Regions from separate parts of the Streptomyces sp. NPDC048650 genome, predicted to be linked through region 2. Evidence: riboswitches for the same ligand, from Rfam matches in the RefSeq annotation. Region 2 holds a riboswitch; each other region holds the start of a gene.
What was found. Region 2 has a riboswitch for cyclic di-AMP ahead of ACGFML_RS33005 (transglycosylase family protein). Riboswitches for the same ligand answer to the same signal wherever they lie in the genome.
Positions count from the first base shown of each region.

Region 1: it holds a riboswitch for cyclic di-AMP, as region 2 does, so the genes downstream of both, ACGFML_RS27225 (M23 family metallopeptidase) here and ACGFML_RS33005 (transglycosylase family protein) in region 2, are expected to answer to the same signal.
Region 3: it holds a riboswitch for cyclic di-AMP, as region 2 does, so the genes downstream of both, ACGFML_RS33630 (M23 family metallopeptidase) here and ACGFML_RS33005 (transglycosylase family protein) in region 2, are expected to answer to the same signal.
Region 4: it holds a riboswitch for cyclic di-AMP, as region 2 does, so the genes downstream of both, ACGFML_RS01390 (NlpC/P60 family protein) here and ACGFML_RS33005 (transglycosylase family protein) in region 2, are expected to answer to the same signal.

Region 1 covers NZ_JBICVM010000010.1:269,149-274,357, reverse strand. Annotated here, with positions in the region: gene ACGFML_RS27240 (PrsW family glutamic-type intramembrane protease) at 1-203, shown strand, start outside; gene ACGFML_RS27235 (hypothetical protein) at 377-679, shown strand; gene ACGFML_RS27230 (aldo/keto reductase) at 814-1,755, opposite strand; gene ACGFML_RS27225 (M23 family metallopeptidase) at 1,843-3,072, opposite strand; cyclic di-AMP (ydaO/yuaA leader) riboswitch at 3,085-3,217, opposite strand; gene ACGFML_RS27220 (DUF2332 family protein) at 3,667-4,821, shown strand; gene ACGFML_RS27215 (PP2C family protein-serine/threonine phosphatase) at 4,823-5,209, opposite strand, start outside.
Region 2 covers NZ_JBICVM010000017.1:17,493-22,701, forward strand. Annotated here, with positions in the region: gene ACGFML_RS32995 (cytochrome P450) at 1-945, shown strand, start outside; gene ACGFML_RS33000 (transglycosylase family protein) at 1,139-2,140, shown strand; cyclic di-AMP (ydaO/yuaA leader) riboswitch at 2,352-2,563, shown strand; gene ACGFML_RS33005 (transglycosylase family protein) at 2,570-3,211, shown strand; gene eno (phosphopyruvate hydratase) at 3,521-4,801, shown strand; gene ACGFML_RS33015 (septum formation initiator family protein) at 4,921-5,209, shown strand, end outside.
Region 3 covers NZ_JBICVM010000018.1:18,194-23,402, forward strand. Annotated here, with positions in the region: gene ACGFML_RS33625 (GntR family transcriptional regulator) at 1-671, opposite strand, end outside; gene ACGFML_RS33630 (M23 family metallopeptidase) at 875-1,675, opposite strand; cyclic di-AMP (ydaO/yuaA leader) riboswitch at 1,688-1,844, opposite strand; gene ACGFML_RS33635 (M16 family metallopeptidase) at 2,074-3,441, opposite strand; gene ACGFML_RS33640 (M16 family metallopeptidase) at 3,480-4,832, opposite strand; gene ACGFML_RS33645 (DNA topoisomerase (ATP-hydrolyzing) subunit A) at 5,180-5,209, shown strand, end outside.
Region 4 covers NZ_JBICVM010000001.1:282,922-288,130, reverse strand. Annotated here, with positions in the region: gene pcrA (DNA helicase PcrA) at 1-2,039, opposite strand, end outside; cyclic di-AMP (ydaO/yuaA leader) riboswitch at 2,248-2,432, shown strand; gene ACGFML_RS01390 (NlpC/P60 family protein) at 2,440-3,591, shown strand; gene ACGFML_RS01385 (hypothetical protein) at 3,715-4,068, opposite strand; gene ACGFML_RS01380 (NlpC/P60 family protein) at 4,300-5,209, shown strand, end outside.

The sequences.
Region 1 (5,209 bases), on a different contig from region 2:
CGGGCCCCACACCCGACTTCAGCGCCCGGGAGCAGGAGCTGCTGCTGCACCTCTGGCACCTCCAGCCCTGGGTCCAGGGGGCGTTGGCAGAGGCGGTGGCGGTGACACACCGGCCGCTCGCGCAGCTGCCCGCGAGTGGGCAAGGGACCATCGGTGCGCCGACCACCCGGGCCTGCTCGCCACGGAGCGGCGTCCGCGAGTGACGTCGGCAGCGCGGCGATCACGCACCCGCGTCGACGGCGGCTCCCTCCGTGCGGCCGCGGCGGTGACGGCGGCCGCACCGGCAGCCATACGCAGGACGGCCCGCCCCGCCCCCTCGGGACTCCCGCGCGTAAAGTCGCCACCAGAGTTGTCCCCCGATACGGAGGTTGTCCCCATGGCGGGCGTTCCGACCGCAGTAGTGGCCGCCAGTGGCATCGTCGGCGGCTATGCCGTGGCCCGGTGGACGAAGAAGCGGCCGCTGGGTGGGGTTGCGCTGGCGGGGGCCGGAGTCGTGGCGGGGATGGAGTGGCGGCGCAAGGCCGGCGGCACGACGGCTGCCGCACTGAGCGGGCTGTACGTCGCCGCGTTCGCCGGGTCGCATCCACTGGCCAAGAAGGTGGGCGCCTGGCCCGCGGTCGTTGCGGTGGCGGGCGGGGTCGCCGCGGCGGCGTGGCTGGCGGTGGACCGGCGCGGATAGCGTCGGCAGCGCGGACGCCTCGGTGAGCGCAGCCGCCCCGGTCCACCCGGAGGGGGCCGTCGGCGCGGACGGCGCGTATACGGGCCGGCGGCGTCACCGGCCCGCTGACCGGCCCCGTATACGCGCCGAGCGTGTCAGGCCGAAGCGTCGTTCAGGAGCGTCGTCTCGGCCTCGGTGAGCTCGATGTCCCCGACCGCCAGCAGGGCCGGGAGCTGGGCGACGGTGCGGGCGCTGGTGATCGGCGCGGCGACCGTGGGCCGGGCGGCGAGCCAGGCGAGGGCGATGGTGGCGATCTCGGCCCCATGGGCGGCGGCGACGGTGTCGAGGCTCTCCAGGACGCGCAGGCCCCGGTCGGTGGACAGGTACTTTGCGGCGCCCTCGGAGCGGGCGCTCTCGACGACCGTGCCCGGACGGTACTTGCCGGTCAGGAAGCCGCGGGCGAGGCCGTAGTACGGAACCGCGGCGACGCCGTGGCGGGCGGCCACGTCGGCGAGGTCACCCTCGTAGGTGTCGCGGGAGACCAGGTTGTAGTGGGGCTGGAGGGCGACGTAACGGGCCAGGCCCTCACGGGCGGAGAAGGTCAGGGACTCCTCCAGGCGCTTCGCCGAGATGTTGGAGGCGGCGATCTCGCGGACCTTGCCGGCCCGGACGAGGTCGTCGAGCGCGGTGAGGATTTCGGCGACCTCGACCGACTCGTCGTCGTAGTGCGTGTAGTAGAGGTCGATGTAGTCGGTGCGCAGGCGGGCGAGGGACGCGTCGACCGCGGACTTGATGGTGCCGGCGGACAGTCCCTTGAGGTCGGGGTGGGCACCGACCTTGGTGGCGATGACGACGTCGGAGCGATTGCCGCGGGAGGCCAGCCAGTTGCCGATGACGGTCTCCGACTCGCCGCCGCTGTTGCCGGGGACCCAGGCCGAATAGGCGTCGGCGGTGTCGATGAAGTTGCCGCCGCCGGCGACATAGGCGTCGAGTACGGCGAAGGACTCGGCCTCGTCGGCCGTCCAGCCGAAGACGTTGCCCCCGAGAGAGAGGGGCGAGACGGAGAGCGAGCCGAGAGGTGTACGTGTCGCGATCATGCGTGGTTGCAGCGTTGAGGGGTGGGGAGTTATTCCCGCCCCACCCCTTTTCTCCGTGCCCGCCGTCAGATTTCTCCGTGCCCGCCGTCAGACCTTGATGCCGTGATCGCGCAGCCACGGCATCGGGTCGATGGGGTCACCGCCACCGGGGCGGACCTCCAGATGGAGGTGGGGACCGGTGACGTTGCCGGTGGCGCCCACGCGGCCGATGACGTCTCCGGTGCCGACCTTGCCGGAGGTCTTCACCATGGACGACAGATGGCAGAACCAGAGCTCGGTGCCGTCGTCGAGGGCGAGAACGATGCGGTAGCCGTACGAACCGGCCCAGCCCGCCTGGGTGATGGTGCCGGAGTGAATCGCCTTGATGGGGGTGCCGGTCGGTGTGGCGAAGTCCTGACCGGTGTGGTCCGCGGCCCAGCGGTCGCCTGCCTGGCCGAAGCCGGCGGTGAGGGTGTATGAGGTCACCGGGGCGAGGAAGCTCCGGGCGAGTTCCGCGAGGCGCTCGGCCTCCGCCTTCTTACGGGCCGCCTCTTTCGCCTGCCGCTCGGCCTCCACCTTCGCCGCCTTCTCGGCCTTTTCGGCCGCGTCCCGGTGTGCTGTGGCGTCCTTGGCTGCCTGCGTGACGGCGGCCGATTCGGCGGTGTCGCGCGCCTCCTGCTCGGCGGCGCCCTGCTGTGCGTCGGCCTGCTGGAGGATGCGGTGGCGCAGCGCCTCGCCGGCATCGCCGCCCTGGGTGGCCTCGTCCTGGGTGAGGCCCGCCTGGGAGAGCGGGCGGGAGCCGGCACCCGAGTCGGAGTCGGCCCCGGACTCCGTGTCGGAGTCGGATATGAGTCCGCCCACTCCGGGGAGGGACTGGGTGTCCGGCAGCTTGTCGGCGATGTCGTCGGTCATACCGCCGAGGTCGGGCATCGAGATGGGGACCGGCGGCCGGCCCTCGGCCGTGGCCATGCCGCCCGCGCCGACCGCCGCGATGACGCCGACTCCCAGGACCGTGCTGCTGCGGGCGAGTCCGCCGCCACGCTGCTTGGCCACCCGGTGCCTGCCGCGGACGGACCGGACGGACTCCTCGGTGGGGTTCCATTCCTCCCACGGGCCGTCGCCGCCCCGCGCGCCGTCCCGTTCGCGGTCGCGCACACCGCCTTGATAGACGACGGCAGATCCGTCGAAAGGACTTCCGCCCTCGAAAGGACCGCCGCCTTCCACCAGATGTCCGCCGTCGAACGGACCTCTGTCGTCGAACGGACCTCTGTCGTCGAACGGGCCCCTGTCATCAGGGCCGGCGGACGAAGCATCGGGGGCAGGACTGTTGGACGCCACGGAGGCGCACTCCTTTCCTTCCTTCGCGCCTACCGGGTTAGCTGACGGGTTCGGAGCAGGAAGGTCTCCTACGGGCGCCTCTGGCGGGAGGCGTCCGATTCACCCCAAGGTGGTGGTTCCCCGGTTCCCTCGGTGCAGTTCATACGGGTCGTGCAGGTCGTGCGGTGGCACCGATCGCGCGGATCGAGCGGTCCGTGGATCGGTGCCCTGCGGCGCCATGCGGTGCCTGCTGGTGCCGTTCCGGGCGGAAGTGCTCGGTTCGTACGGGACTGGTGCGTGCCGTGGAGACATGCCTGACGTGCATGGCGTGCGCTTGCGGGATTCGGCGGCGGCGCGCGGTGCCGTCTCTTGCGACGGCTGGGACGACCGCGCTCCGTTATCGGACAGTAATAGAGATCGCATCCATTTTCCAAGCGTTCCGGGGAATCCTTGCGCTCCACACACAAGCTTCGGCGTGGACTTATGCACCCACCGGCGACCCAAACCGGGCGAGTTGCCCCACCACCCCCAAACGATCCGGCCGTGATTGTGCGTCAGTTGTTATGCGGAGGGGTGCCCGATGATTACGGAGGGTGAGAGCAGTAACGTCGGATCATGGTCGTCAACGTGGTCAACGTCGTGAACAGCGCGCAGACGGTTGCGGATCGGTACCGGGAGTTCTCCTGGCAGCGGGCGCGGGGACGGTCGGACGCCCATGCCGAGTTGACCGCCCGGATCAGCCACGACCCGGAATTCTGCGATCTGTTGTCGGGTTCGCTGCCGGCCGGGAACAAACAGCGGCCGGAGCTCCTCCTGGCCGCCGTCCGTCACCTCGACGGCCCGCACGCCGAACAGGGACCGCGCGACGAGGTGGCGTACGGGCGCTGGCGCGAGTGGACCGTCCGGCACTGGGACGAAGTCCGGGCGCTCGTCCTGCGGCACACCGGCCGGGCCGACGAACCCGCCCACTGCGCCCCGCTGCTGCCGCTGCTCGCCCGCCTGCCGCAGCCGCTCGCGCTGCTGGAGGTCGGGACGTCGGCGGGACTGTGCCTGTATCCCGACCGCTACCGCTACCGCTACGAGGCGCACGGCGGGCACCAGGGACCCGCGGGGCATGCGATCGCCGGCGGGGAGTCCGCCGCCGTGTGCGGGGCCCCTGAGAGCCCGGTGACGTTCGTGTGCCGTACGAGTGCCGAAGGCCCGGGCCCGGTCCCGGACGCCCCCACCCGTCTCCCCGCCGTCGTCTGGCGCGCGGGCATCGGCCCCGAACGGCTCGACCCCGTCGCCGAACGCGACGACCTGCGCTGGCTCCAGGCCCTGGACTGGCCCGGGGACGGTGACGCCGGCACCGGGCGACAGGACCACGCCGCTCAGCTCGCGGCCGCCGTGGAGGCCGTACGACCCGCGCCCCGGCCCCGGATCGTGTGCGGCGACCCGCTTGCGGAGCTGCCCGCGCTGGCCGCCGAGGCCCCGCCCGAGGCGACGCTGGTCGTCTTCCACAGCGATGCGCTGTCCTGGCTTCCGCCCGCCCGCCGCGAGGAGTTCGCCCGTCTCGTACGGTCGCTGCTCGCCGGGCGGAACGGCTCGGGCCACTGGATCTCCCACGAGCACCACACGACCCTGCCCTGGATCACCGCCCCGGCCCACCGGGAGCTGCGCCCCGAGGACGCCCACCTGCTCACCCTCGCCCTCGACGAGCGCCCGGTCGCCCTGACCGGGCCGCTCGGCCGGAGCCTGCACTGGCTCACGGACGACGCCGCCGCCCGCTGAGCTACTCCCCCAGCGGTCGCTGCACGGCCAGCAGGGCCATGTCGTCCGCCTGCGGTCCGCCCGCGTGCCGGCCGACGTCCTGGGCCAGGATGTCCAGGAGCGCGTCCGGACCGGGAAAGTGACGGCCGCGCAGCTGGGCCGGCGCGTCGTAGAAACGGCCGGCCCGGTCCCTGGCCTCGGTCACCCCGTCGGTGAACAACAGCAGGAGCGACCCGGCCGGGAAGAACGTCTCGTCCACCCGGTCCGGCCACCCCGCGACCTCGCTCATCCCCAGGGGCAGCGCCGGCGAGGTGGGGGGCAGCTCGCACAGGCCGCCGTCCGGGGCGAGCAGCAGCGGGGCCGGGTGGCCGCGGTTGAGGAGGCGCAGCACGGAGTGCGCGCCGGACGG
Region 2 (5,209 bases):
GTCTCCAAGGCGTTCACGCCGCGCCGGGTCGCCGCCTTCGCCCCGCGCGTACAGGAGTTGACCGACCGCCTGATCGAGGGGTTCGCGCAGCGCGGGGAGGCGGACCTGATCCACGAATTCGCCTTCCCGCTGCCCATTTACGCGATCTGCGACCTGCTGGGCGTACCGCGCGAGGACCAGGACGACTTCCGCGACTGGGCGGGCATGATGATCCGGCACGGCGGCGGACCGCGCGGCGGAGTCGCCCGTTCCGTGAAGAAGATGCGCGGCTACCTCGCCGAGCTCATCCACCGCAAGCGCGAGGGCCTCGGGGACACCGCGGAGGAGGACGAGGACCTGATCTCCGGCCTGATCCGGGCCTCCGACCACGGCGAGCACCTCACCGAGAACGAGGTCGCCGCGATGGCGTTCATCCTGCTCTTCGCCGGCTTCGAGACCACCGTCAACCTCATCGGCAACGGCACCTACCAGCTGCTGCGCCACCCCGCCCAGCGCGAGATGTTCCAGAAGTCGGTGACGGCGGGCGACAGCGATCTGCTCGCCACCGGCGTCGAGGAACTGCTGCGGTACGACGGCCCGGTGGAGCTGGCCACCTGGCGGTTCGCGACCGAGGAGCTGACGCTGGGCGGCCGACGGATCGCTGCGGGGGACCCGGTGCTGGTGGTGCTCGCCGCCGCGGACCGCGACCCCGGACGCTTCGCCGAGCCGGACACCCTCGACCTCACCCGGCGTGACAACCAGCATCTCGGCTACGGGCACGGCATCCACTACTGCCTGGGCGCACCGCTCGCCCGGCTGGAGGGTCAGACCGCCCTCGCGACGCTGCTGACCCGCCTCCCGGACATCCGGCTTGCCGTGGAACCTGACGATTTGCGCTGGCGCGGCGGACTCATCATGCGCGGACTGCGGTCCCTGCCCGTGGAGTTCACGCCGGAGCGAGGCTGACCAGCGGCGATCCGCATGGTGACGGAATGTCAGCTGCGTGACCTACGCGTGATCTCCGCTACACCGACTTGTGACTACCCGTGACCCCGGCTACCTTTCGACGCACCGACACCGGTTCGATCACGGATGCGATTCCCCGCACCGGTCCGGCAGACAACTCCAGCACGTCAACCGCCGCTCGAAAGGCAACCGCATGCGCTCCGGGAACGGACGGCACCGTCGACCCCGACAGGCACCGGCCATCTTCGTCACGGCGGGAGTGACCGGCGCCGGCCTCGCGCTGCCGCTGTTCGCCGCGAGCGGCGCACACGCCGCCGACACCGCGACCTGGGACCGGGTCGCCCAGTGCGAGAGCGGCGGAATGTGGAGCTCGGCCTCCGGCAACGGCTTCTACGGCGGCCTTCAGCTGACCCAGGAGATGTGGGACCAGTACGGCGGCTCCTCCTACGCCTCGCGTCCCGACCTCGCCAGCCGTTCCCAGCAGATAGCCGTCGCCGAGTCGATCCTCGCCGACCGCGGCCCGGACGCCTGGCCGAGCTGCGCGGTGAACGCCGGGCTGACCGAGGACGGCCGGGCGCCGGAGGTCGACCCGGGCAGCACGAGTACGCCGCGGCCCGACCCGTCGGACTCCGGAGGCCCGTCCGGCCCCTCCGGCACCGGCCCGTCCGGCGACGCGACGCCCTCCCCGTCCGGCGACGCGACCCCGTCCCCCGACGCACCGGACTCCGCCGACCCGTCCGACTCCGCCGACCCGTCCGACTCCGCCGGCCCGGACGGCGACGGCGGCTCCGCCGACGACTCCACCGACCCGGCGCCCGACCGCGCCCCCACCCAGGACCACGCCAAGGGCAAGCACCGCGGTGACGCCGAGGCGGACAAGGGGGACGGGGGCGGCAAGGACGCCGAGGACGGCAAGGGAAGCAAGGGCGACGAGGGCGCGGGTGACGCGGCCGGCGAGGGGCGCCCCTCGGGGCGGCACGCCTCCCGCGGCGGCGACGCGCCCCGCACGGACCCGTCCGACGCTGCCGGCGACTACACCGTCCGCCCCGGTGACACGCTGTCAGGCATCGCCGAGGCCCACGACCTGCCCGGCGGCTGGCCCGCGCTCTACGACCGCAACGAGAAGGAGGTCGGCGCCGACGCCGACCTGATCCACCCAGGTCAGCTGCTCGATCTCGGGCACTCCGCAGGGTAGTTACTGCCGGTTTGCCCCTTTTGGCGAAAGTGAGACAAGCGTCTCGTTCCGGGGTGTGGTGTCCCGGTCCGCCCCCCGGATCCGCACCCTGATCCACCTGCGGAAACACGAACCGGCCGTGATCAAAAACGGTCAACTTGGTTCACATGGTGGGGTTTGAACACCAAGGGGATTACTGATTACGGTCGGGACCGCTCGCCAAAGCGGGCCCTCCGATCACACGCCGAATCCTGCCGGTGGTCCGGAGGCACATGACGCGCAAGCGCCGAAGGCAGGAGCGGGGGACCCAAGGTAAGTGCCGGCCCCGCCCGCGGAAGCGGGTCGACCGGCTTGGGGTGAAGCCGGGTGTGCGCAGCGCACCCGGCCGGGCCACTCACAGCCCGAACCCGACAGCTCACCTCGCAGGCGTCGGTGAGGAAACGAACGAACATGCTGAACAAGGGCAAGCACCGTCGTCCGTCCAAGGCCGTCCGCATCGCCACCCTCGCCGGTGTGGCCGGTGCCGCCGTCGCCGTCCCGATGATGGGTGCCACCTCCGCTTCCGCCGCGTCCGTCGCCACCTGGGACAAGGTCGCCCAGTGCGAGTCCGGCGGCAACTGGTCGATCAACACCGGTAACGGCTACTACGGCGGCCTGCAGTTCTCGAACTCCAGCTGGGCCGCCGCCGGTGGCACCCAGTACGCCTCGCGCGCCGACCTGGCCACCAAGGCCCAGCAGATATCCGCCGCCGAGAAGCTCCTCGCCATCCAGGGCCCGGGTGCCTGGTCCTGTGCCGGTGCCGGCAACCTGAGCTCCGGTGGCCCGTCCCCCGACCTCGACACCTCCTCCAAGGCCGAGGTCAAGAAGGCCCCCGCGCCGAAGCCGGCCCCGCAGGCGCCGAAGCACGAGAAGGCCCAGCCGGCCCCGCAGAAGCCGCAGGGCCACGGCAACTACACCGTCAAGTCCGGTGACACCCTCGCCAAGATCGCCAAGGCGCACGGCACCACCTGGAAGACGGTCTACGCGAACAACAAGACCGCCATCGGCGGCAACCCGAACCTGATCCTCCCCGGTCAGCAGCTCAGCGTCTGAGTCGTCCCCCTCACCGGGACTCCCACGGGCCCGTGCGACGGGACCCGTACCTCCTGAGACAGCCCCGCCCGGCGCGCCACTCCCCCCAGCGCGTCGCGGCGGGGCTTCTCGGTGTTCCGGGCCACCGAAACCCCACCCACCAGCACAGTCCGACAGTTTCCTCCGTTCCGCGAACAATGTGCGTAAACGCCCCAAGAGCTGGGCATCTGGGCCTCTTTTCGTCCCACGAGGCGGGCCAACGGCAAGCGGACCTGCCCGGGGCCGTTAGGCTCGTGCTGCAGAACTCCAGACACCCACGAAGGAGACAACGTGCCGTCCATCGACGTCGTCGTAGCCCGCGAAATTCTCGACTCGCGAGGTAATCCCACGGTCGAGGTCGAGGTCGGCCTCGACGACGGCAGCACCGGCCGTGCCGCCGTGCCGTCCGGTGCCTCGACCGGCGCCTTCGAGGCCATCGAGCTCCGTGACGGTGACCCGAACCGCTACCTGGGCAAGGGCGTGGAGAAGGCCGTCCTGGCCGTCATCGAGCAGATCGGCCCGGAGCTCGTCGGCTACGACGCGACCGAGCAGCGGCTGATCGACCAGGCCATGTTCGACCTGGACGCCACCGACAACAAGGGCTCGCTCGGCGCCAACGCCATCCTCGGCGTCTCCCTCGCCGTCGCGCACGCCGCGTCCGAGGCCAGTGACCTCCCGCTGTTCCGCTACCTCGGTGGCCCGAACGCGCACGTCCTGCCCGTCCCGATGATGAACATCCTGAACGGCGGCTCGCACGCCGACTCCAACGTGGACATCCAGGAGTTCATGATCGCCCCGATCGGCGCGGAGTCCTTCTCCGAGGCGCTGCGCTGGGGCGCCGAGGTCTACCACACCCTCAAGAAGGTCCTGAAGACCAAGGGCCTGGCCACCGGCCTCGGCGACGAGGGCGGCTTCGCCCCGAACCTGGGTTCCAACCGCGAGGCCCTCGACCTCATCCTCGAGGCCATCAAGGAGGCCGGTTACGCCCCCGGCCAGGACATCGCGCTGGCCCTGGACGTCGCCGCCTCCGAGTTCTACAAGGACGGCGTCTACCAGTTCGAGGGCAAGAACCGCTCGGCCGCCGAGATGACCGAGTACTACGAGGAGCTGGTGGCGGCCTACCCGCTGGTCTCCATCGAGGACCCGCTGTTCGAGGACGACTGGGCCGGCTGGAAGGTCATCACCGACAAGCTCGGCGCCAAGGTCCAGCTCGTCGGCGACGACCTGTTCGTCACCAACCCCGAGCGCCTCGCCCGCGGCATCGAGGAGGGCTCCGCCAACGCGCTGCTGGTGAAGGTCAACCAGATCGGCTCGCTGACCGAGACCCTGGACGCCGTCGAGCTGGCCCAGCGCAACGGCTTCAAGTGCATGATGTCGCACCGCTCCGGTGAGACCGAGGACGTCACCATCGCCGACCTCGCCGTCGCCACCAACTGCGGCCAGATCAAGACCGGCGCCCCGGCCCGCTCCGAGCGCGTCGCCAAGTACAACCAGCTGCTGCGCATCGAGGAGATCCTCGACGACGCCGCGGTGTACGCGGGCCGCTCGGCCTTCCCGCGGTTCAAGGGCTGAGAACACCCGGCCCCCGGCCGGAACTCCGTCCTTCCTGCGTCCCCGGCGACGGTCCCGTACCGTTGCCGGGGACGTACGTCGTGAAGACGTCAGGACGAACATGGCGAAGGGGAGGCGACGTGCCCGCGGACCGGTTCTCGACCGCGACCCGACTCAAGGCGCTCGGCGAGCAGGCGGCCGCCCGGGTCTACCGCGCCCGCCCGCCCCGCCGCAACCGCCTCACCGGCCGCGCCGCGCTGCTGGCGCTGGTGATGTGCTCGCTGGTCGTCGCGCTCGCCTACCCCATAAGGCAGTACGTCTCCCAGCGCTCGGACATCGCCGACCAGCGCCGCAAGGCCGACAACGCCGCCAGGACGCTGGACGGCCTGCGCGACCAGAAGGCCCGCTGGCAGGACCCGGCCTACGTCG
Region 3 (5,209 bases), on a different contig from region 2:
GTGTTGACGGACCGTTTCGCATCCCTCACCGCGTCCGCGGACGGGCGGCGCAGCCGGTACACCGGGAGCGAGCGCTCGATGTGAGTCGCCATCAGGGCGCGGGCCCGTTCCGCGTCGCCGCGGGCGACCGCGTCCAGGACCGCGCCGTGTTCGTCCCACGAGTCGGCGGTCCGCGCCGGCGGCTCCACCGCGTACACCCACTCGATCTTGCGCCGTAGCTGGGTGAGCGGCGCCGTCAGGCTGGGGCTGCCGGCCGCCTGGGCGAGCGTCTCGTGGAACCAGGCGTCGAGTTGGCGCACATCTGCCGGTAGGCCGTGGCGGGCCCGGTCGCGGCCGAGCCGTACGAGACCGCGCAGCACCTTCAGATGGGCGGGGCTGCGGCGGGCGGCGGCGCGGGCGGCGCCGAGCGGCTCCAACAGCGCGCGGATGTCCAGGAGATCGGCCGCCTCCTGCTCGGTGGGCTCGGCCACGCAGGCGCCCGCGTGATGGCGGGTGGTGACGAAGCCCTCGGACTCCAGGGTGCGCAACGCCTCCCGGATCGGAACTCTGGAGACGCCGTAGCGGGCGGCGAGAATTTCCTCGACCAGCCGGCTCCCCGGTGCCAGCGCACCGGAGACGATGTCGTCGCGAATCGCCGTGCACACCGCATGCGCGGAAAGATGGCCTCGCATCGTCCGTGCCTCCGCCGTAATTCCCGGGAAACGCCGCCGATCGGCGGGTTTTCCGTGACTCTATTCGACCGGGCCGGGTTTTCCGACAGCCTCCGGAAATTCATGGATATTTTTTGGCCACGAGCGGGAGGGTCGTCGTATCTCGCGCTCGGTATGCGAAAAGCCCCGGCCGTGGGCCGGGGCTTCGCGGTGCGCGCGGGACGTCAGACGCTGACGCCGTGCGAGCGCAGGTAGGCGATCGGGTCGATGTCCGACCCGTAGTCGGGGCCGGTGCGGGCCTCGAAGTGGACATGCGGGCCGGTGACGTTGCCGGTGGCGCCGGAGAGACCTATCTGCCGGCCCGGGGTGACGCTCTCACCGACCGAGACACCGATGGACGACAGGTGGCCGTACTGGGTGTACGTCCCGTCATGCATCTTGATCACTATGTTGTTGCCGTACGAGCCGCCCCAACCGGCCTCCACCACGGTGCCCGAGCCGACGGCGTGGACGGAGGTGCCGGTGGCGGCGTGGAAGTCGATGCCGGTGTGGCTGCCGGAGGACCACAGGCCGCTGGAGGCCTTGTAGCCGGTGGAGACGTAGGAGCCGGTGACCGGGGCGACGAAGGCGTTGAGGCGCTTGCGCTCCGCGTCGCGGGCCGCACGCTCCTTGGCCGCGTGTTCCGCCGCGGCCTTCTTCTTGGCCGCCTCGGCGAGCCGCTTGGCCTCGGCCGCGGCCTTCTTCGCCACCGCCTCGGCCCTGGCGTGCGCGGCGGCGGCATCGGCGACCGCCTGCTGCGCGTCGGCCTGGGCCTCGACGCGGCTGGCGAGCTCGTCGCCCATCACGACGGCCTGCTGCAGGCCGGTGTCCTCGGCGTGCGCCTCGCTGGTGGCGGCCAGCGCCGGCGAGGCCACGGAGGCGACGACACCGGTGGCCGCGAGGGTGGCCACGCCTGCGAACTTGCGGGTCGTCCGAGCGGTGCGGCTCGGACGACGATGTTTCCCGGTGGCACGGGTGAACGCCATCTGCTGGCTTGTCCTTTCCTTCCTTCTCGCCTACCGGGTTAGCTGACGGGTTCGGAGCAGGAAGGTCTCCTACGGGCTCCTCCGGAGAGGGGACCGATTCACCCCAGGGGACATGTGGGTCCCCGGCTCCCCTGGCTCGCGCCGTACGGGGACTCGGCGATGGCTGCCCGGTGCCACTGTTGTGGCGGACTTGTGACGAACAGCCGGACCGACGCTAATCGGGACATCTTTCAATCGGCAAACAGAACCGGAGCTTTGTGCCGTACGCCACAGGGGCATCGGGCAACCAGCCGCACCATTCCGGACATACGACGGCTCCCGTGGCGGACATGCACCACGGGAGCCGCTTTGTCGAGATATGGCCGGTTGCTTGGTGACCGGCAGTCAGGCCGCCGGGATCAGCCGGTGACGACCGTCACCTTGCCGATGCCGAGTTCCCTGACCGGCTCGGCGATCTGCGCGGCGTCACCCACCAGGACCGTCACCAGCCGGTCCACGGGGAAGGCGTTGACGGCCGCCGCTGTCGCCTCGACCGTCCCGGTCTCCGCGAGCCGGGCGTACAGCTGCGCCTGGAAGTCGTCGGGGAGATGCTGCTCCACCTGGTCGGCGAGGGTGCCCGCAACGGCCGCCGCGGTCTCGTACTTCAGTGGGGCGACACCGACCAGATTCTGCACGGCGACATCCCGCTCGGCATCGGTCAGCCCCTCCGCCGCGAGCGTGCGCAGCACCTGCCAGAGGTCCTGGAGCGCCGGGCCGGTGGAGGCGGTGTCCACCGAGCCGCTGATGGCGAGCATCGCGGCGCCGCTGCCGTCCGCGGACGAGCGCAGCACCTGCCCGAAGGCCCGCACCCCGTAGGTGTAGCCCTTCTCCTCGCGCAGCACCCGGTCCAGCCGCGAGGTGAGGGTGCCGCCCAGGCAGTACGTGCCGAGCACCTGCGCGGGCCAGACCCGGTCGTGGCGGTCGGCGCCGATACGGCCGATCAGCAGCTGCGTCTGCACCGCTCCGGGACGGTCCACGATCACCACGCGGCCCGCGTCGTCGGCGGTGATCGCCGAGGGCTTCAGCGGCTCGGCGGTGGAGCCCTGCCAGGCGCCGAGGGTGTCGTCGAGCGCCGCCTGGAGGTCGACGCCGGTGAGGTCGCCGACGATCACCGCGGTGGCCGTGGCGGGCCGTACATGGGCGTCGTAGAAGGCGCGTACGGCGGCGGCATCGATGCGCTCGACGGTCTCCTCGGTGCCCTGCCGGGGCCGGGACATCCGGGAGGTGGCCGGGAACAGCTCCTTGGACAGTGACATCGCGGCGCGCCGCGCCGGGTTGGCGAGCTCGTGCGGGATCTCGTCGAGACGGTTGCGCACCAGCCGCTCGACCTCGCTGTCCGGGAAGGCGGGGGCGCGCAGCGCGTCAGCGAGCAGGCCGAGCGCACGGTGCAGCCGGGAGACCGGGACCTCCAGGGAGACCCGCAGGCCGGGGTGGTCGGCGTGCGCGTCCAGGGTGGCGCCGCAGCGCTCCAGCTCGGCGGCGAACTCCTCGGCGTCGTGCTTGTCGGTGCCCTCGGACAGCGCACGCGCCATGATCGTGGCGATGCCGTCCAGGCCCTCGGGCTCGGCCTCCAGCGGGGCGACGAGGTTGATCTCGACGGCGACGACCTGCTGGCCGGGGCGGTGGCTGGTCAGGAGGGTGAGCCCGTTGGGGAGTTGAGAGCGCTCGGGGGCCGGGAACGCCCAGGGCCTGGGCGCGCCGCCCCGGGGCTGGGGGTGGAAGTCCATGGTGGTCACGGCGGAATCTGCGCGGGTGGTGGAGTCGCTCACCGGTCCGCCTCCTCGTCCTCGGTGTCGGCGGCCGGGTCGGCCGGAGCGGTCGGCTCGGTGGGCTCGTACACGAGCACCGCGCGGTTGTCGGGGCGCAGCCGGGCCTTGGCGACCGTCTGCACCTCCTCGGGGGTGATGTCCAGGACCCGCTGGACGGCGGTCAGCGCGAGCTGCGGGTCGCCGAACAGGACGGCGAAGCGGCACAGTTCGTCGGCGCGACCGCTGACCGTCGCCAGGCGGTCCAGCCACTCGCGCTCCAACTGGGCCTGGGCGCGCTCCATCTCCTCGGGGCTCGGCCCCTCGGCGGCGAAGCGGGCCAGCTCCTCGTCGACGGCGCGCTCGATGGCGGGGACCTCCACGCCGCCGGACGTCTTCACGTCCAGCCAGCCCAGCGAGGGCGCCCCGGCCAGCCGCAGCAGGCCGAACCCGGCGGCCACGGCGGTCCGGTCGCGGCGCACCAGGCGGTTGTAGAGCCGGGAGGACTCCCCGCCGCCCAGAACGGTCAGCGCGAGATCGGCGGCGTCCGCCTCACGGGAGCCGTCGTGCGGCAGCCGGTACGCGGCCATCAGGGCGCGGGAGGGCACTTCCTCCTCGACGACCTCCCGCAGCTCGCCGCCGATGACCTCGGGCAGCGTGCCGTCGCGCGGCGGCTGCTTGCCGTCGTGCGAGGGAATCGAGCCGAAGTACTTCTCCACCCAGGCCAGCGTCTGCTCGGGGTCGATGTCCCCGACGATCGACAGGACCGCGTTGTTGGGCGCGTAGTACGTACGGAAGAACGCCCGCGCGTCCTCCAGGGAGGCCGCGTCCAGGTCAGCCATCGACCCGATGGGCGTGTGGTGGTACGGGTGGCCCTCCGGGTAGGCCATGGCCGTCAGCTTCTCGAAGGCCGTGCCGTAGGGGACGTTGTCGTAGCGCTGGCGGCGTTCGTTCTTGACGACGTCGCGCTGGTTCTCCATGGACTCGTCGTCGAGCGCACTGAGCAGCGAGCCCATGCGGTCCGCCTCCAGCCAGAGCGCGAGCTCCAGCTCATGGGCGGGCATGGTCTCGAAGTAGTTGGTGCGCTCGAAGCTCGTGGTGCCGTTCAGCGATCCGCCGGCGCCCTGGACGAGCTCGAAGTGGCCGTTGCCCTTCACCTGCGCGGAGCCCTGGAACATGAGGTGCTCGAAGAGGTGAGCCAGGCCCGTACGGCCCTTGACCTCGTGGCGGGAGCCGACGTCGTACCACAGGCACACCGCTGCGACCGGGGTCAGGTGGTCTTCGGAGAGCACCACGCGCAGGCCGTTGGCCAGCCGGTGCTCGGTCGCTGTCAAGCCGCCGGAACCGGCTCGTTCTGTGGCCGTGTGACCCATGGGCATGTACGTCCCTTCGATCCGCTTGCGAGGAAGTTCTGTCACTGTATGCAAGCGCGCCGACATCTGGCGAAGTTCCCGGACGAGCGGACCCGTACGGAGGGCGTGTGTGGCGGTCCCGGAGGCCGAAAGGGGAGTCGCGGTCGGCGTTGTCAGTGGGGCGGTCCACAATGGTCCGCGTCAGACTCAGGCAGACTCACAGGCCGGTCCCCTGACCGATCGACCCGCCCGCCGGTCGGCCCGGCATCCGGGCGGCCGGCAATTCCGGTCGCCCGGGCAGTGTTGACCGACCCGAGCCTGTTGATCCCACATCGGCAGTAGACGCAGCAGAAGGAGCCGCAGCCGCGATGGCCCGCCGCAGCACGAAGACCCCGCCG
Region 4 (5,209 bases), on a different contig from region 2:
CGCGTGATGCCGACATAGGCGAGTCGGCGCTCCTCCTCCAGCTCCTTGGTCTGGCCCAGGGAGCGCATGTGGGGGAAGACGCCGTCCTCCAGGCCGGTGAGGAAGACGGTCGGGAATTCCAGGCCCTTGGCGGTGTGCAGGGTCATCAGCGTGATGACGCCGGCGCCGTCCTCCTCCTCGTCGGGGATCTGGTCGGAGTCGGCTACCAGCGCGACCTGTTCCAGGAAGTCGGAGAGGGTGCCCGGATTCTCCTCACCGCGGTCCTGCTCGAACTCCAGGGCCACCGAGGCGAGTTCCTGGAGGTTCTCGATCCGGGTCTCGTCCTGGGGGTCGGTGGAGGACTGGAGCTCGGCGAGATAGCCGGTGCGCTCCAGGACGGCTTCCAGCACGGTGGCGGGTCCGGCGCCGGACTCGACGATCGTGCGCAGCTCCTCCATGAGGACGTTGAAGCGTTTGACGGCGTTGGCCGAGCGGGCGGCCATGCCGTACGCCTCGTCGACCCGGCGCAGGGCCTGCGGGAAGGTGATCTTCTCGCGGGAGGAAAGGGCGTCGATCATCGCCTCGGCGCGGTCACCGATGCCGCGCTTGGGGACGTTGAGGATGCGGCGCAGCGGGACGGTGTCCTCGGGGTTGGCGAGGACCCGCAGGTAGGCGAGGACGTCGCGGACCTCCTTGCGCTCGTAGAAGCGCACGCCGCCGACGACCTTGTACGGGAGCCCGACCCGGATGAAGATCTCTTCGAAGACACGGGACTGGGCGTTGGTGCGGTAGAAGACGGCGACGTCGCCGGCCTTGGCGTCGCCCGCGTCCGTCAGCCGGTCGATCTCGTCGGCGACGAACTGCGCCTCGTCGTGCTCGGTGTCCGCGACATAGCCGGTGATCCGGGGGCCGGCGCCGGCGTCCGTCCAGAGGTTCTTGGGGCGGCGGTTCTCGTTGCGCTCGATGACGGCGTTGGCGGCGGAGAGGATCGTCTGGCTGGAGCGGTAGTTCTGCTCCAGGAGGATCGTGGTCGCGTCCGGGTAGTCCTCCTCGAACTGGAGGATGTTGCGGATCGTGGCGCCGCGGAAGGCGTAGATCGACTGGTCGGCGTCGCCGACGACGCACAGCTCGGCGGCGGGCATCTCGGCCGTGCCGGGGCCGACCAGTTCGCGCACGAGGGTGTACTGGGCGTGGTTGGTGTCCTGGTACTCGTCGACGAGGACGTGCCGGAAGCGGCGGCGGTAGTGCTCGGCGACGTCCGGGAACGCCTGGAGGAGGTTGACGGTCGTCATGATGATGTCGTCGAAGTCCAGGGCGTTGGCCTCGCGCAGCCGCGACTGGTACATCGCATACGCCTCGGCCAGCGTCTTCTCGAAACCGTCGGCGGCCGTCCCGGCGAAGGTCTCCTCGTCGATGAGCTCGTTCTTGAGGTTGGAGATCTTGGCGCTGAAGGACTTGGGCGGGAAGCGCTTGGGGTCCAGATCCAGATCGCGGCAGACCAGGGCCATCAGGCGCTTGGAGTCGGCGGCGTCGTAGATCGAGAAGGAGGAGGTGAAGCCGAGCTTCTTGGACTCGCGGCGCAGGATGCGTACGCAGGCGCTGTGGAAGGTGGAGACCCACATGGCGTTGGCGCGCGGGCCGACCAGCTCCTCGACGCGCTCCTTCATCTCGCCGGCGGCCTTGTTGGTGAAGGTGATCGCGAGTATCTGGCCGGGGTGGACGTGCCGCTCGGCCAGCAGGTGGGCGATGCGGTGGGTGAGCACCCGGGTCTTGCCGGAGCCGGCGCCGGCGACGATCAGCAGCGGGCCGCCGGTGTGCACCACGGCGGCCCGCTGCTCGTCGTTGAGCCCCTCCAGGAGCGCCGCCGGGTCGATGGCCGGGCGGGCGGCGCCGTCGCGGTAGTACGCCTCGCGCGGCGCGGGCGCGTCGAACTTCCCGTCGAAGAGATCGGCGGGGATCTCCTCCGGGGCCGGGCCGTGGTCGTCCTCGGGCGGCGGCGGGGGCTCTTCGCCCTTGGGGCCGAGGTCCGCCAGGAAGCTGTCGTCAAAGAGGCTGCTCATCGCCCACCGAGTCTAGGCCGCCGCACTGACAGCCCGCCCCCACCTCACCCGATCCGATGCCGGACGACCGGCCCGGCAACTGTGAGATCGCTTTCAGGTCACGAAAAGGTTTCGGGCAAATCGAACATCAGCCTTCACAGGAGCCACACGAGTTGGCTACCGTGCCTGCTCGGGCAGCTCGCCTCCCCGTGGACGACAGTGTCCGCACGGGCTGCCCACGCCGAGTCCGGCCCTGCCCTCAGGCACCCGGAGCCGGGGACCCACCAGCACCACCGGGGTGAATCGACCGGTGCGGCCGCCAGCGGCGGACGCACCGACCGTAGGGCAAGCCTTCCGTCAGCGACACCGCCCGAACCCGACAGCTAACCCGGTAGGCGGTCCACGGAAGGAGTCGCCGGCCTTGGCGTCGCATCGCAAGCCGCGCACCCGCGTCCTCACCTCGTCCGGAAGCCGTACGGCGGCCGGGCTCACCACCGCAGCCCTGGCATCGGTCACCCTGCTCTCGCAGTCCGCCGACGCCGCCCCCAGGGCGCCCAGGCCCAGCATCGAAGAGGTCAAGCAGAAGGTCGACGGGCTCTACCGTCAGGCCGAGGTGGCCACCCAGAAGTACAACGCCGCCAAGGAGGGCGCGGACCGCCAGCGTGCCACCGTCAACGGCCTGCTGGACGCCGCCGCCCACCGCGCGGAGAAGATGAACGAGTCCCGGCGCGAGCTGGGCACGTTCGCCTCCGCGCAGTACCGCACCGGCGGCATGAACCCGACGGCGCAGCTGATGCTCGCCCGGGACCCGCAGGACTTCTTCGACCGTACGCACCTGATGGAGCGGCTGACCGGTCGGCAGAAGCAGGCGGTCACCGACTACCAGGACCAACAGGCGGCCGCCGCCCGGCAACGGGCGAAGGCCGCGGAGAGCCTGGACCGGCTCCAGACCTCGCAGGAATCGCTCAAGGAGTCCAAGCGCTCCGTCCAGAACAAGCTGGCCGAGACCCGGCAGCTGCTCTCCCGGCTGACCGCGCAGGAGAAGGAGCGGCTGGCGGCGCTGGAGCGCAAGAAGGAGGCGGCGGCCAAGCGCCGGGCCGAGGAGCTGGCGCGGCAGCAGGCCGAGAAGGAGCGGCAGCAGCACGACGACGACGGCGGCTCGACGGGCGGGCAGACCGGTGGTGGGAAGACCGGTGGCGGGACGGCCGACGACGGCTCGTACGCGACCAAGGCCGACAAGGCGCTTGCCTTCGCCCGCTCGCAGATGGGCAAGCCGTACGTCTGGGGCGCCACCGGCCCGAACTCCTACGACTGCTCGGGACTGACCCGGGCCGCGTGGAAGGCGGCCGGGGTCGATCTGCCGCGCACCACCTGGGATCAGGTCAAGGTCGGCCAGCGGGTGGCGACCGGCGATCTCAAGCCCGGTGACCTGGTGTTCTTCTACGACGACATCAGCCACGTCGGGATGTACATAGGCGACGGCAAGATGATCCACGCACCGCACCCGGGCGCCAACGTCCGGGAGGAGTCGATCTACTACATGCCGATCTACGGGAGCGTCCGCCCGGCGTGACCCGCCCCGGCGTGACCCGCTCCCCCTGAAGGCCACCCCCCACGGCCACCCCCCACACGCCACCGCGCGGTCGTCCCCTCAGGGACGGCCGCGCGGTGAGTCGTCTTTTGCGGGCGCCGGGCCTCAGGTCCAGAGCACCGCGATGAAGATGTTGGCCACGGTGAGCGCGCCGACGGCGCCGAAGAGCGGCTTGGCGATCTTCTCCTCGTCCCGCTTGACGTAGACCAGCGCCAGGATCACCACCAGGACGGCCATCTTGATGCCGATCTTGATGTTGTTGAGGGTGTGGTCCTGGGCCTCGTTCAGGCCGACCAGCACGATGCCGGTGACCAGCATCGTCAGCGCGCCGTGCAGCATGGCCGGCACGAAGCGGGCGGTCCCGGCACTCATCGCCTTCATCTGGGTCAGGAAGCCGCCCAGCAGGGAGGCGATGCCGATGATGTGCAGGCCGACGAAGATATTGGTTACTACGTCCATAGTGCGGGATCGTATCCGCCGCATAGCACGCGCCTTCCGGCAGGGCGCCGGTAATCGCGGCTTCGGTCACGGCGGGCCCCTCTCGGCACCGGGTGCGGTGGGGCTCGCTCATCACCCCGCCATTCATGATCGAATCCGACCAGTTCCGGGCAACCGGCGGCCACGCCGTGACGTGCGCGTTTAGCGTCCTCCCCGAGAAGGCCGAGGGACCCACGGCCGGTACGGAAGGAAGTGACGGCCGCAGTGGCCTCGCACCGCAGGACCAAGCAGCCCCCGGTGGCCCGTACGGCCGTCATCCTGGCCCTCGCGGGCGCGGTGTGCGCCGCCCTCGACGGCACCGGCCAGGCCGCCCCACGCCCCACCCCCGCCCAGGTCAAGGGACGGGTCGACGCGCTGTACCAGGAGGCAGAGGTGGCCACCCAGCACTACAACGGCGCCAGGGAGCAGGCAGGTGCCGCACGCGCGGCGCTGGCCGCACTCCAGGACGAGGCCGCCCGCCGGACCGGCAGGCTGAACGCCGCCAAGGCCGAACTGGGCGCGATGGCCGCGCGCCAGTACCGCTCGGGCGGCGTGGCCCCGACCGTACGGCTGATGATGTCGACCGACCCGCAACGCTATCTGGACGGCGCCACCGTCCTGGAACGCGCGGGCAGTCACCAGGCGAACGCGGTGGCCGGTTACGCACGCCGGCTCGGCAGCGTCCGGCAGGTCCGCGACCGCGCGGAGGCCGCCGCGGAGCGGCTGGAGCACACCGAGGGGGTGCTGCGGCAGCAGCGCGTCACGATCGTGCGGAAGCTGGACTCCGCCGAGGTCCTGCTCGACCGGCTGACCGCGGAGCAGCGGCGGCGGGTGGCCCGGGAGGACGAGCCGGCCGCCGCGCCGCCCGCACCGCCCGCGCCGTCGGCGCCCGTCGGCTCCCGTGCCGCCCGCGCCGTGTCCTTCGCCCACGGGGCGCTCGGCAAGCCGTACGTCTGGGGCGCCACCGGCCCCTCCGCGTTCGACTGCTCGGGGCTGACCCAGGCCGCCTGGAAGGCCGCCGGAGTCTCGCTGCCCCGTACGACCTACACCCAGATCGCCTCCGGGCCACGGATCGACAGGGCCCATCTCGCCCCGGGGGACCTGGTGTTCTTCTACTCCGGCA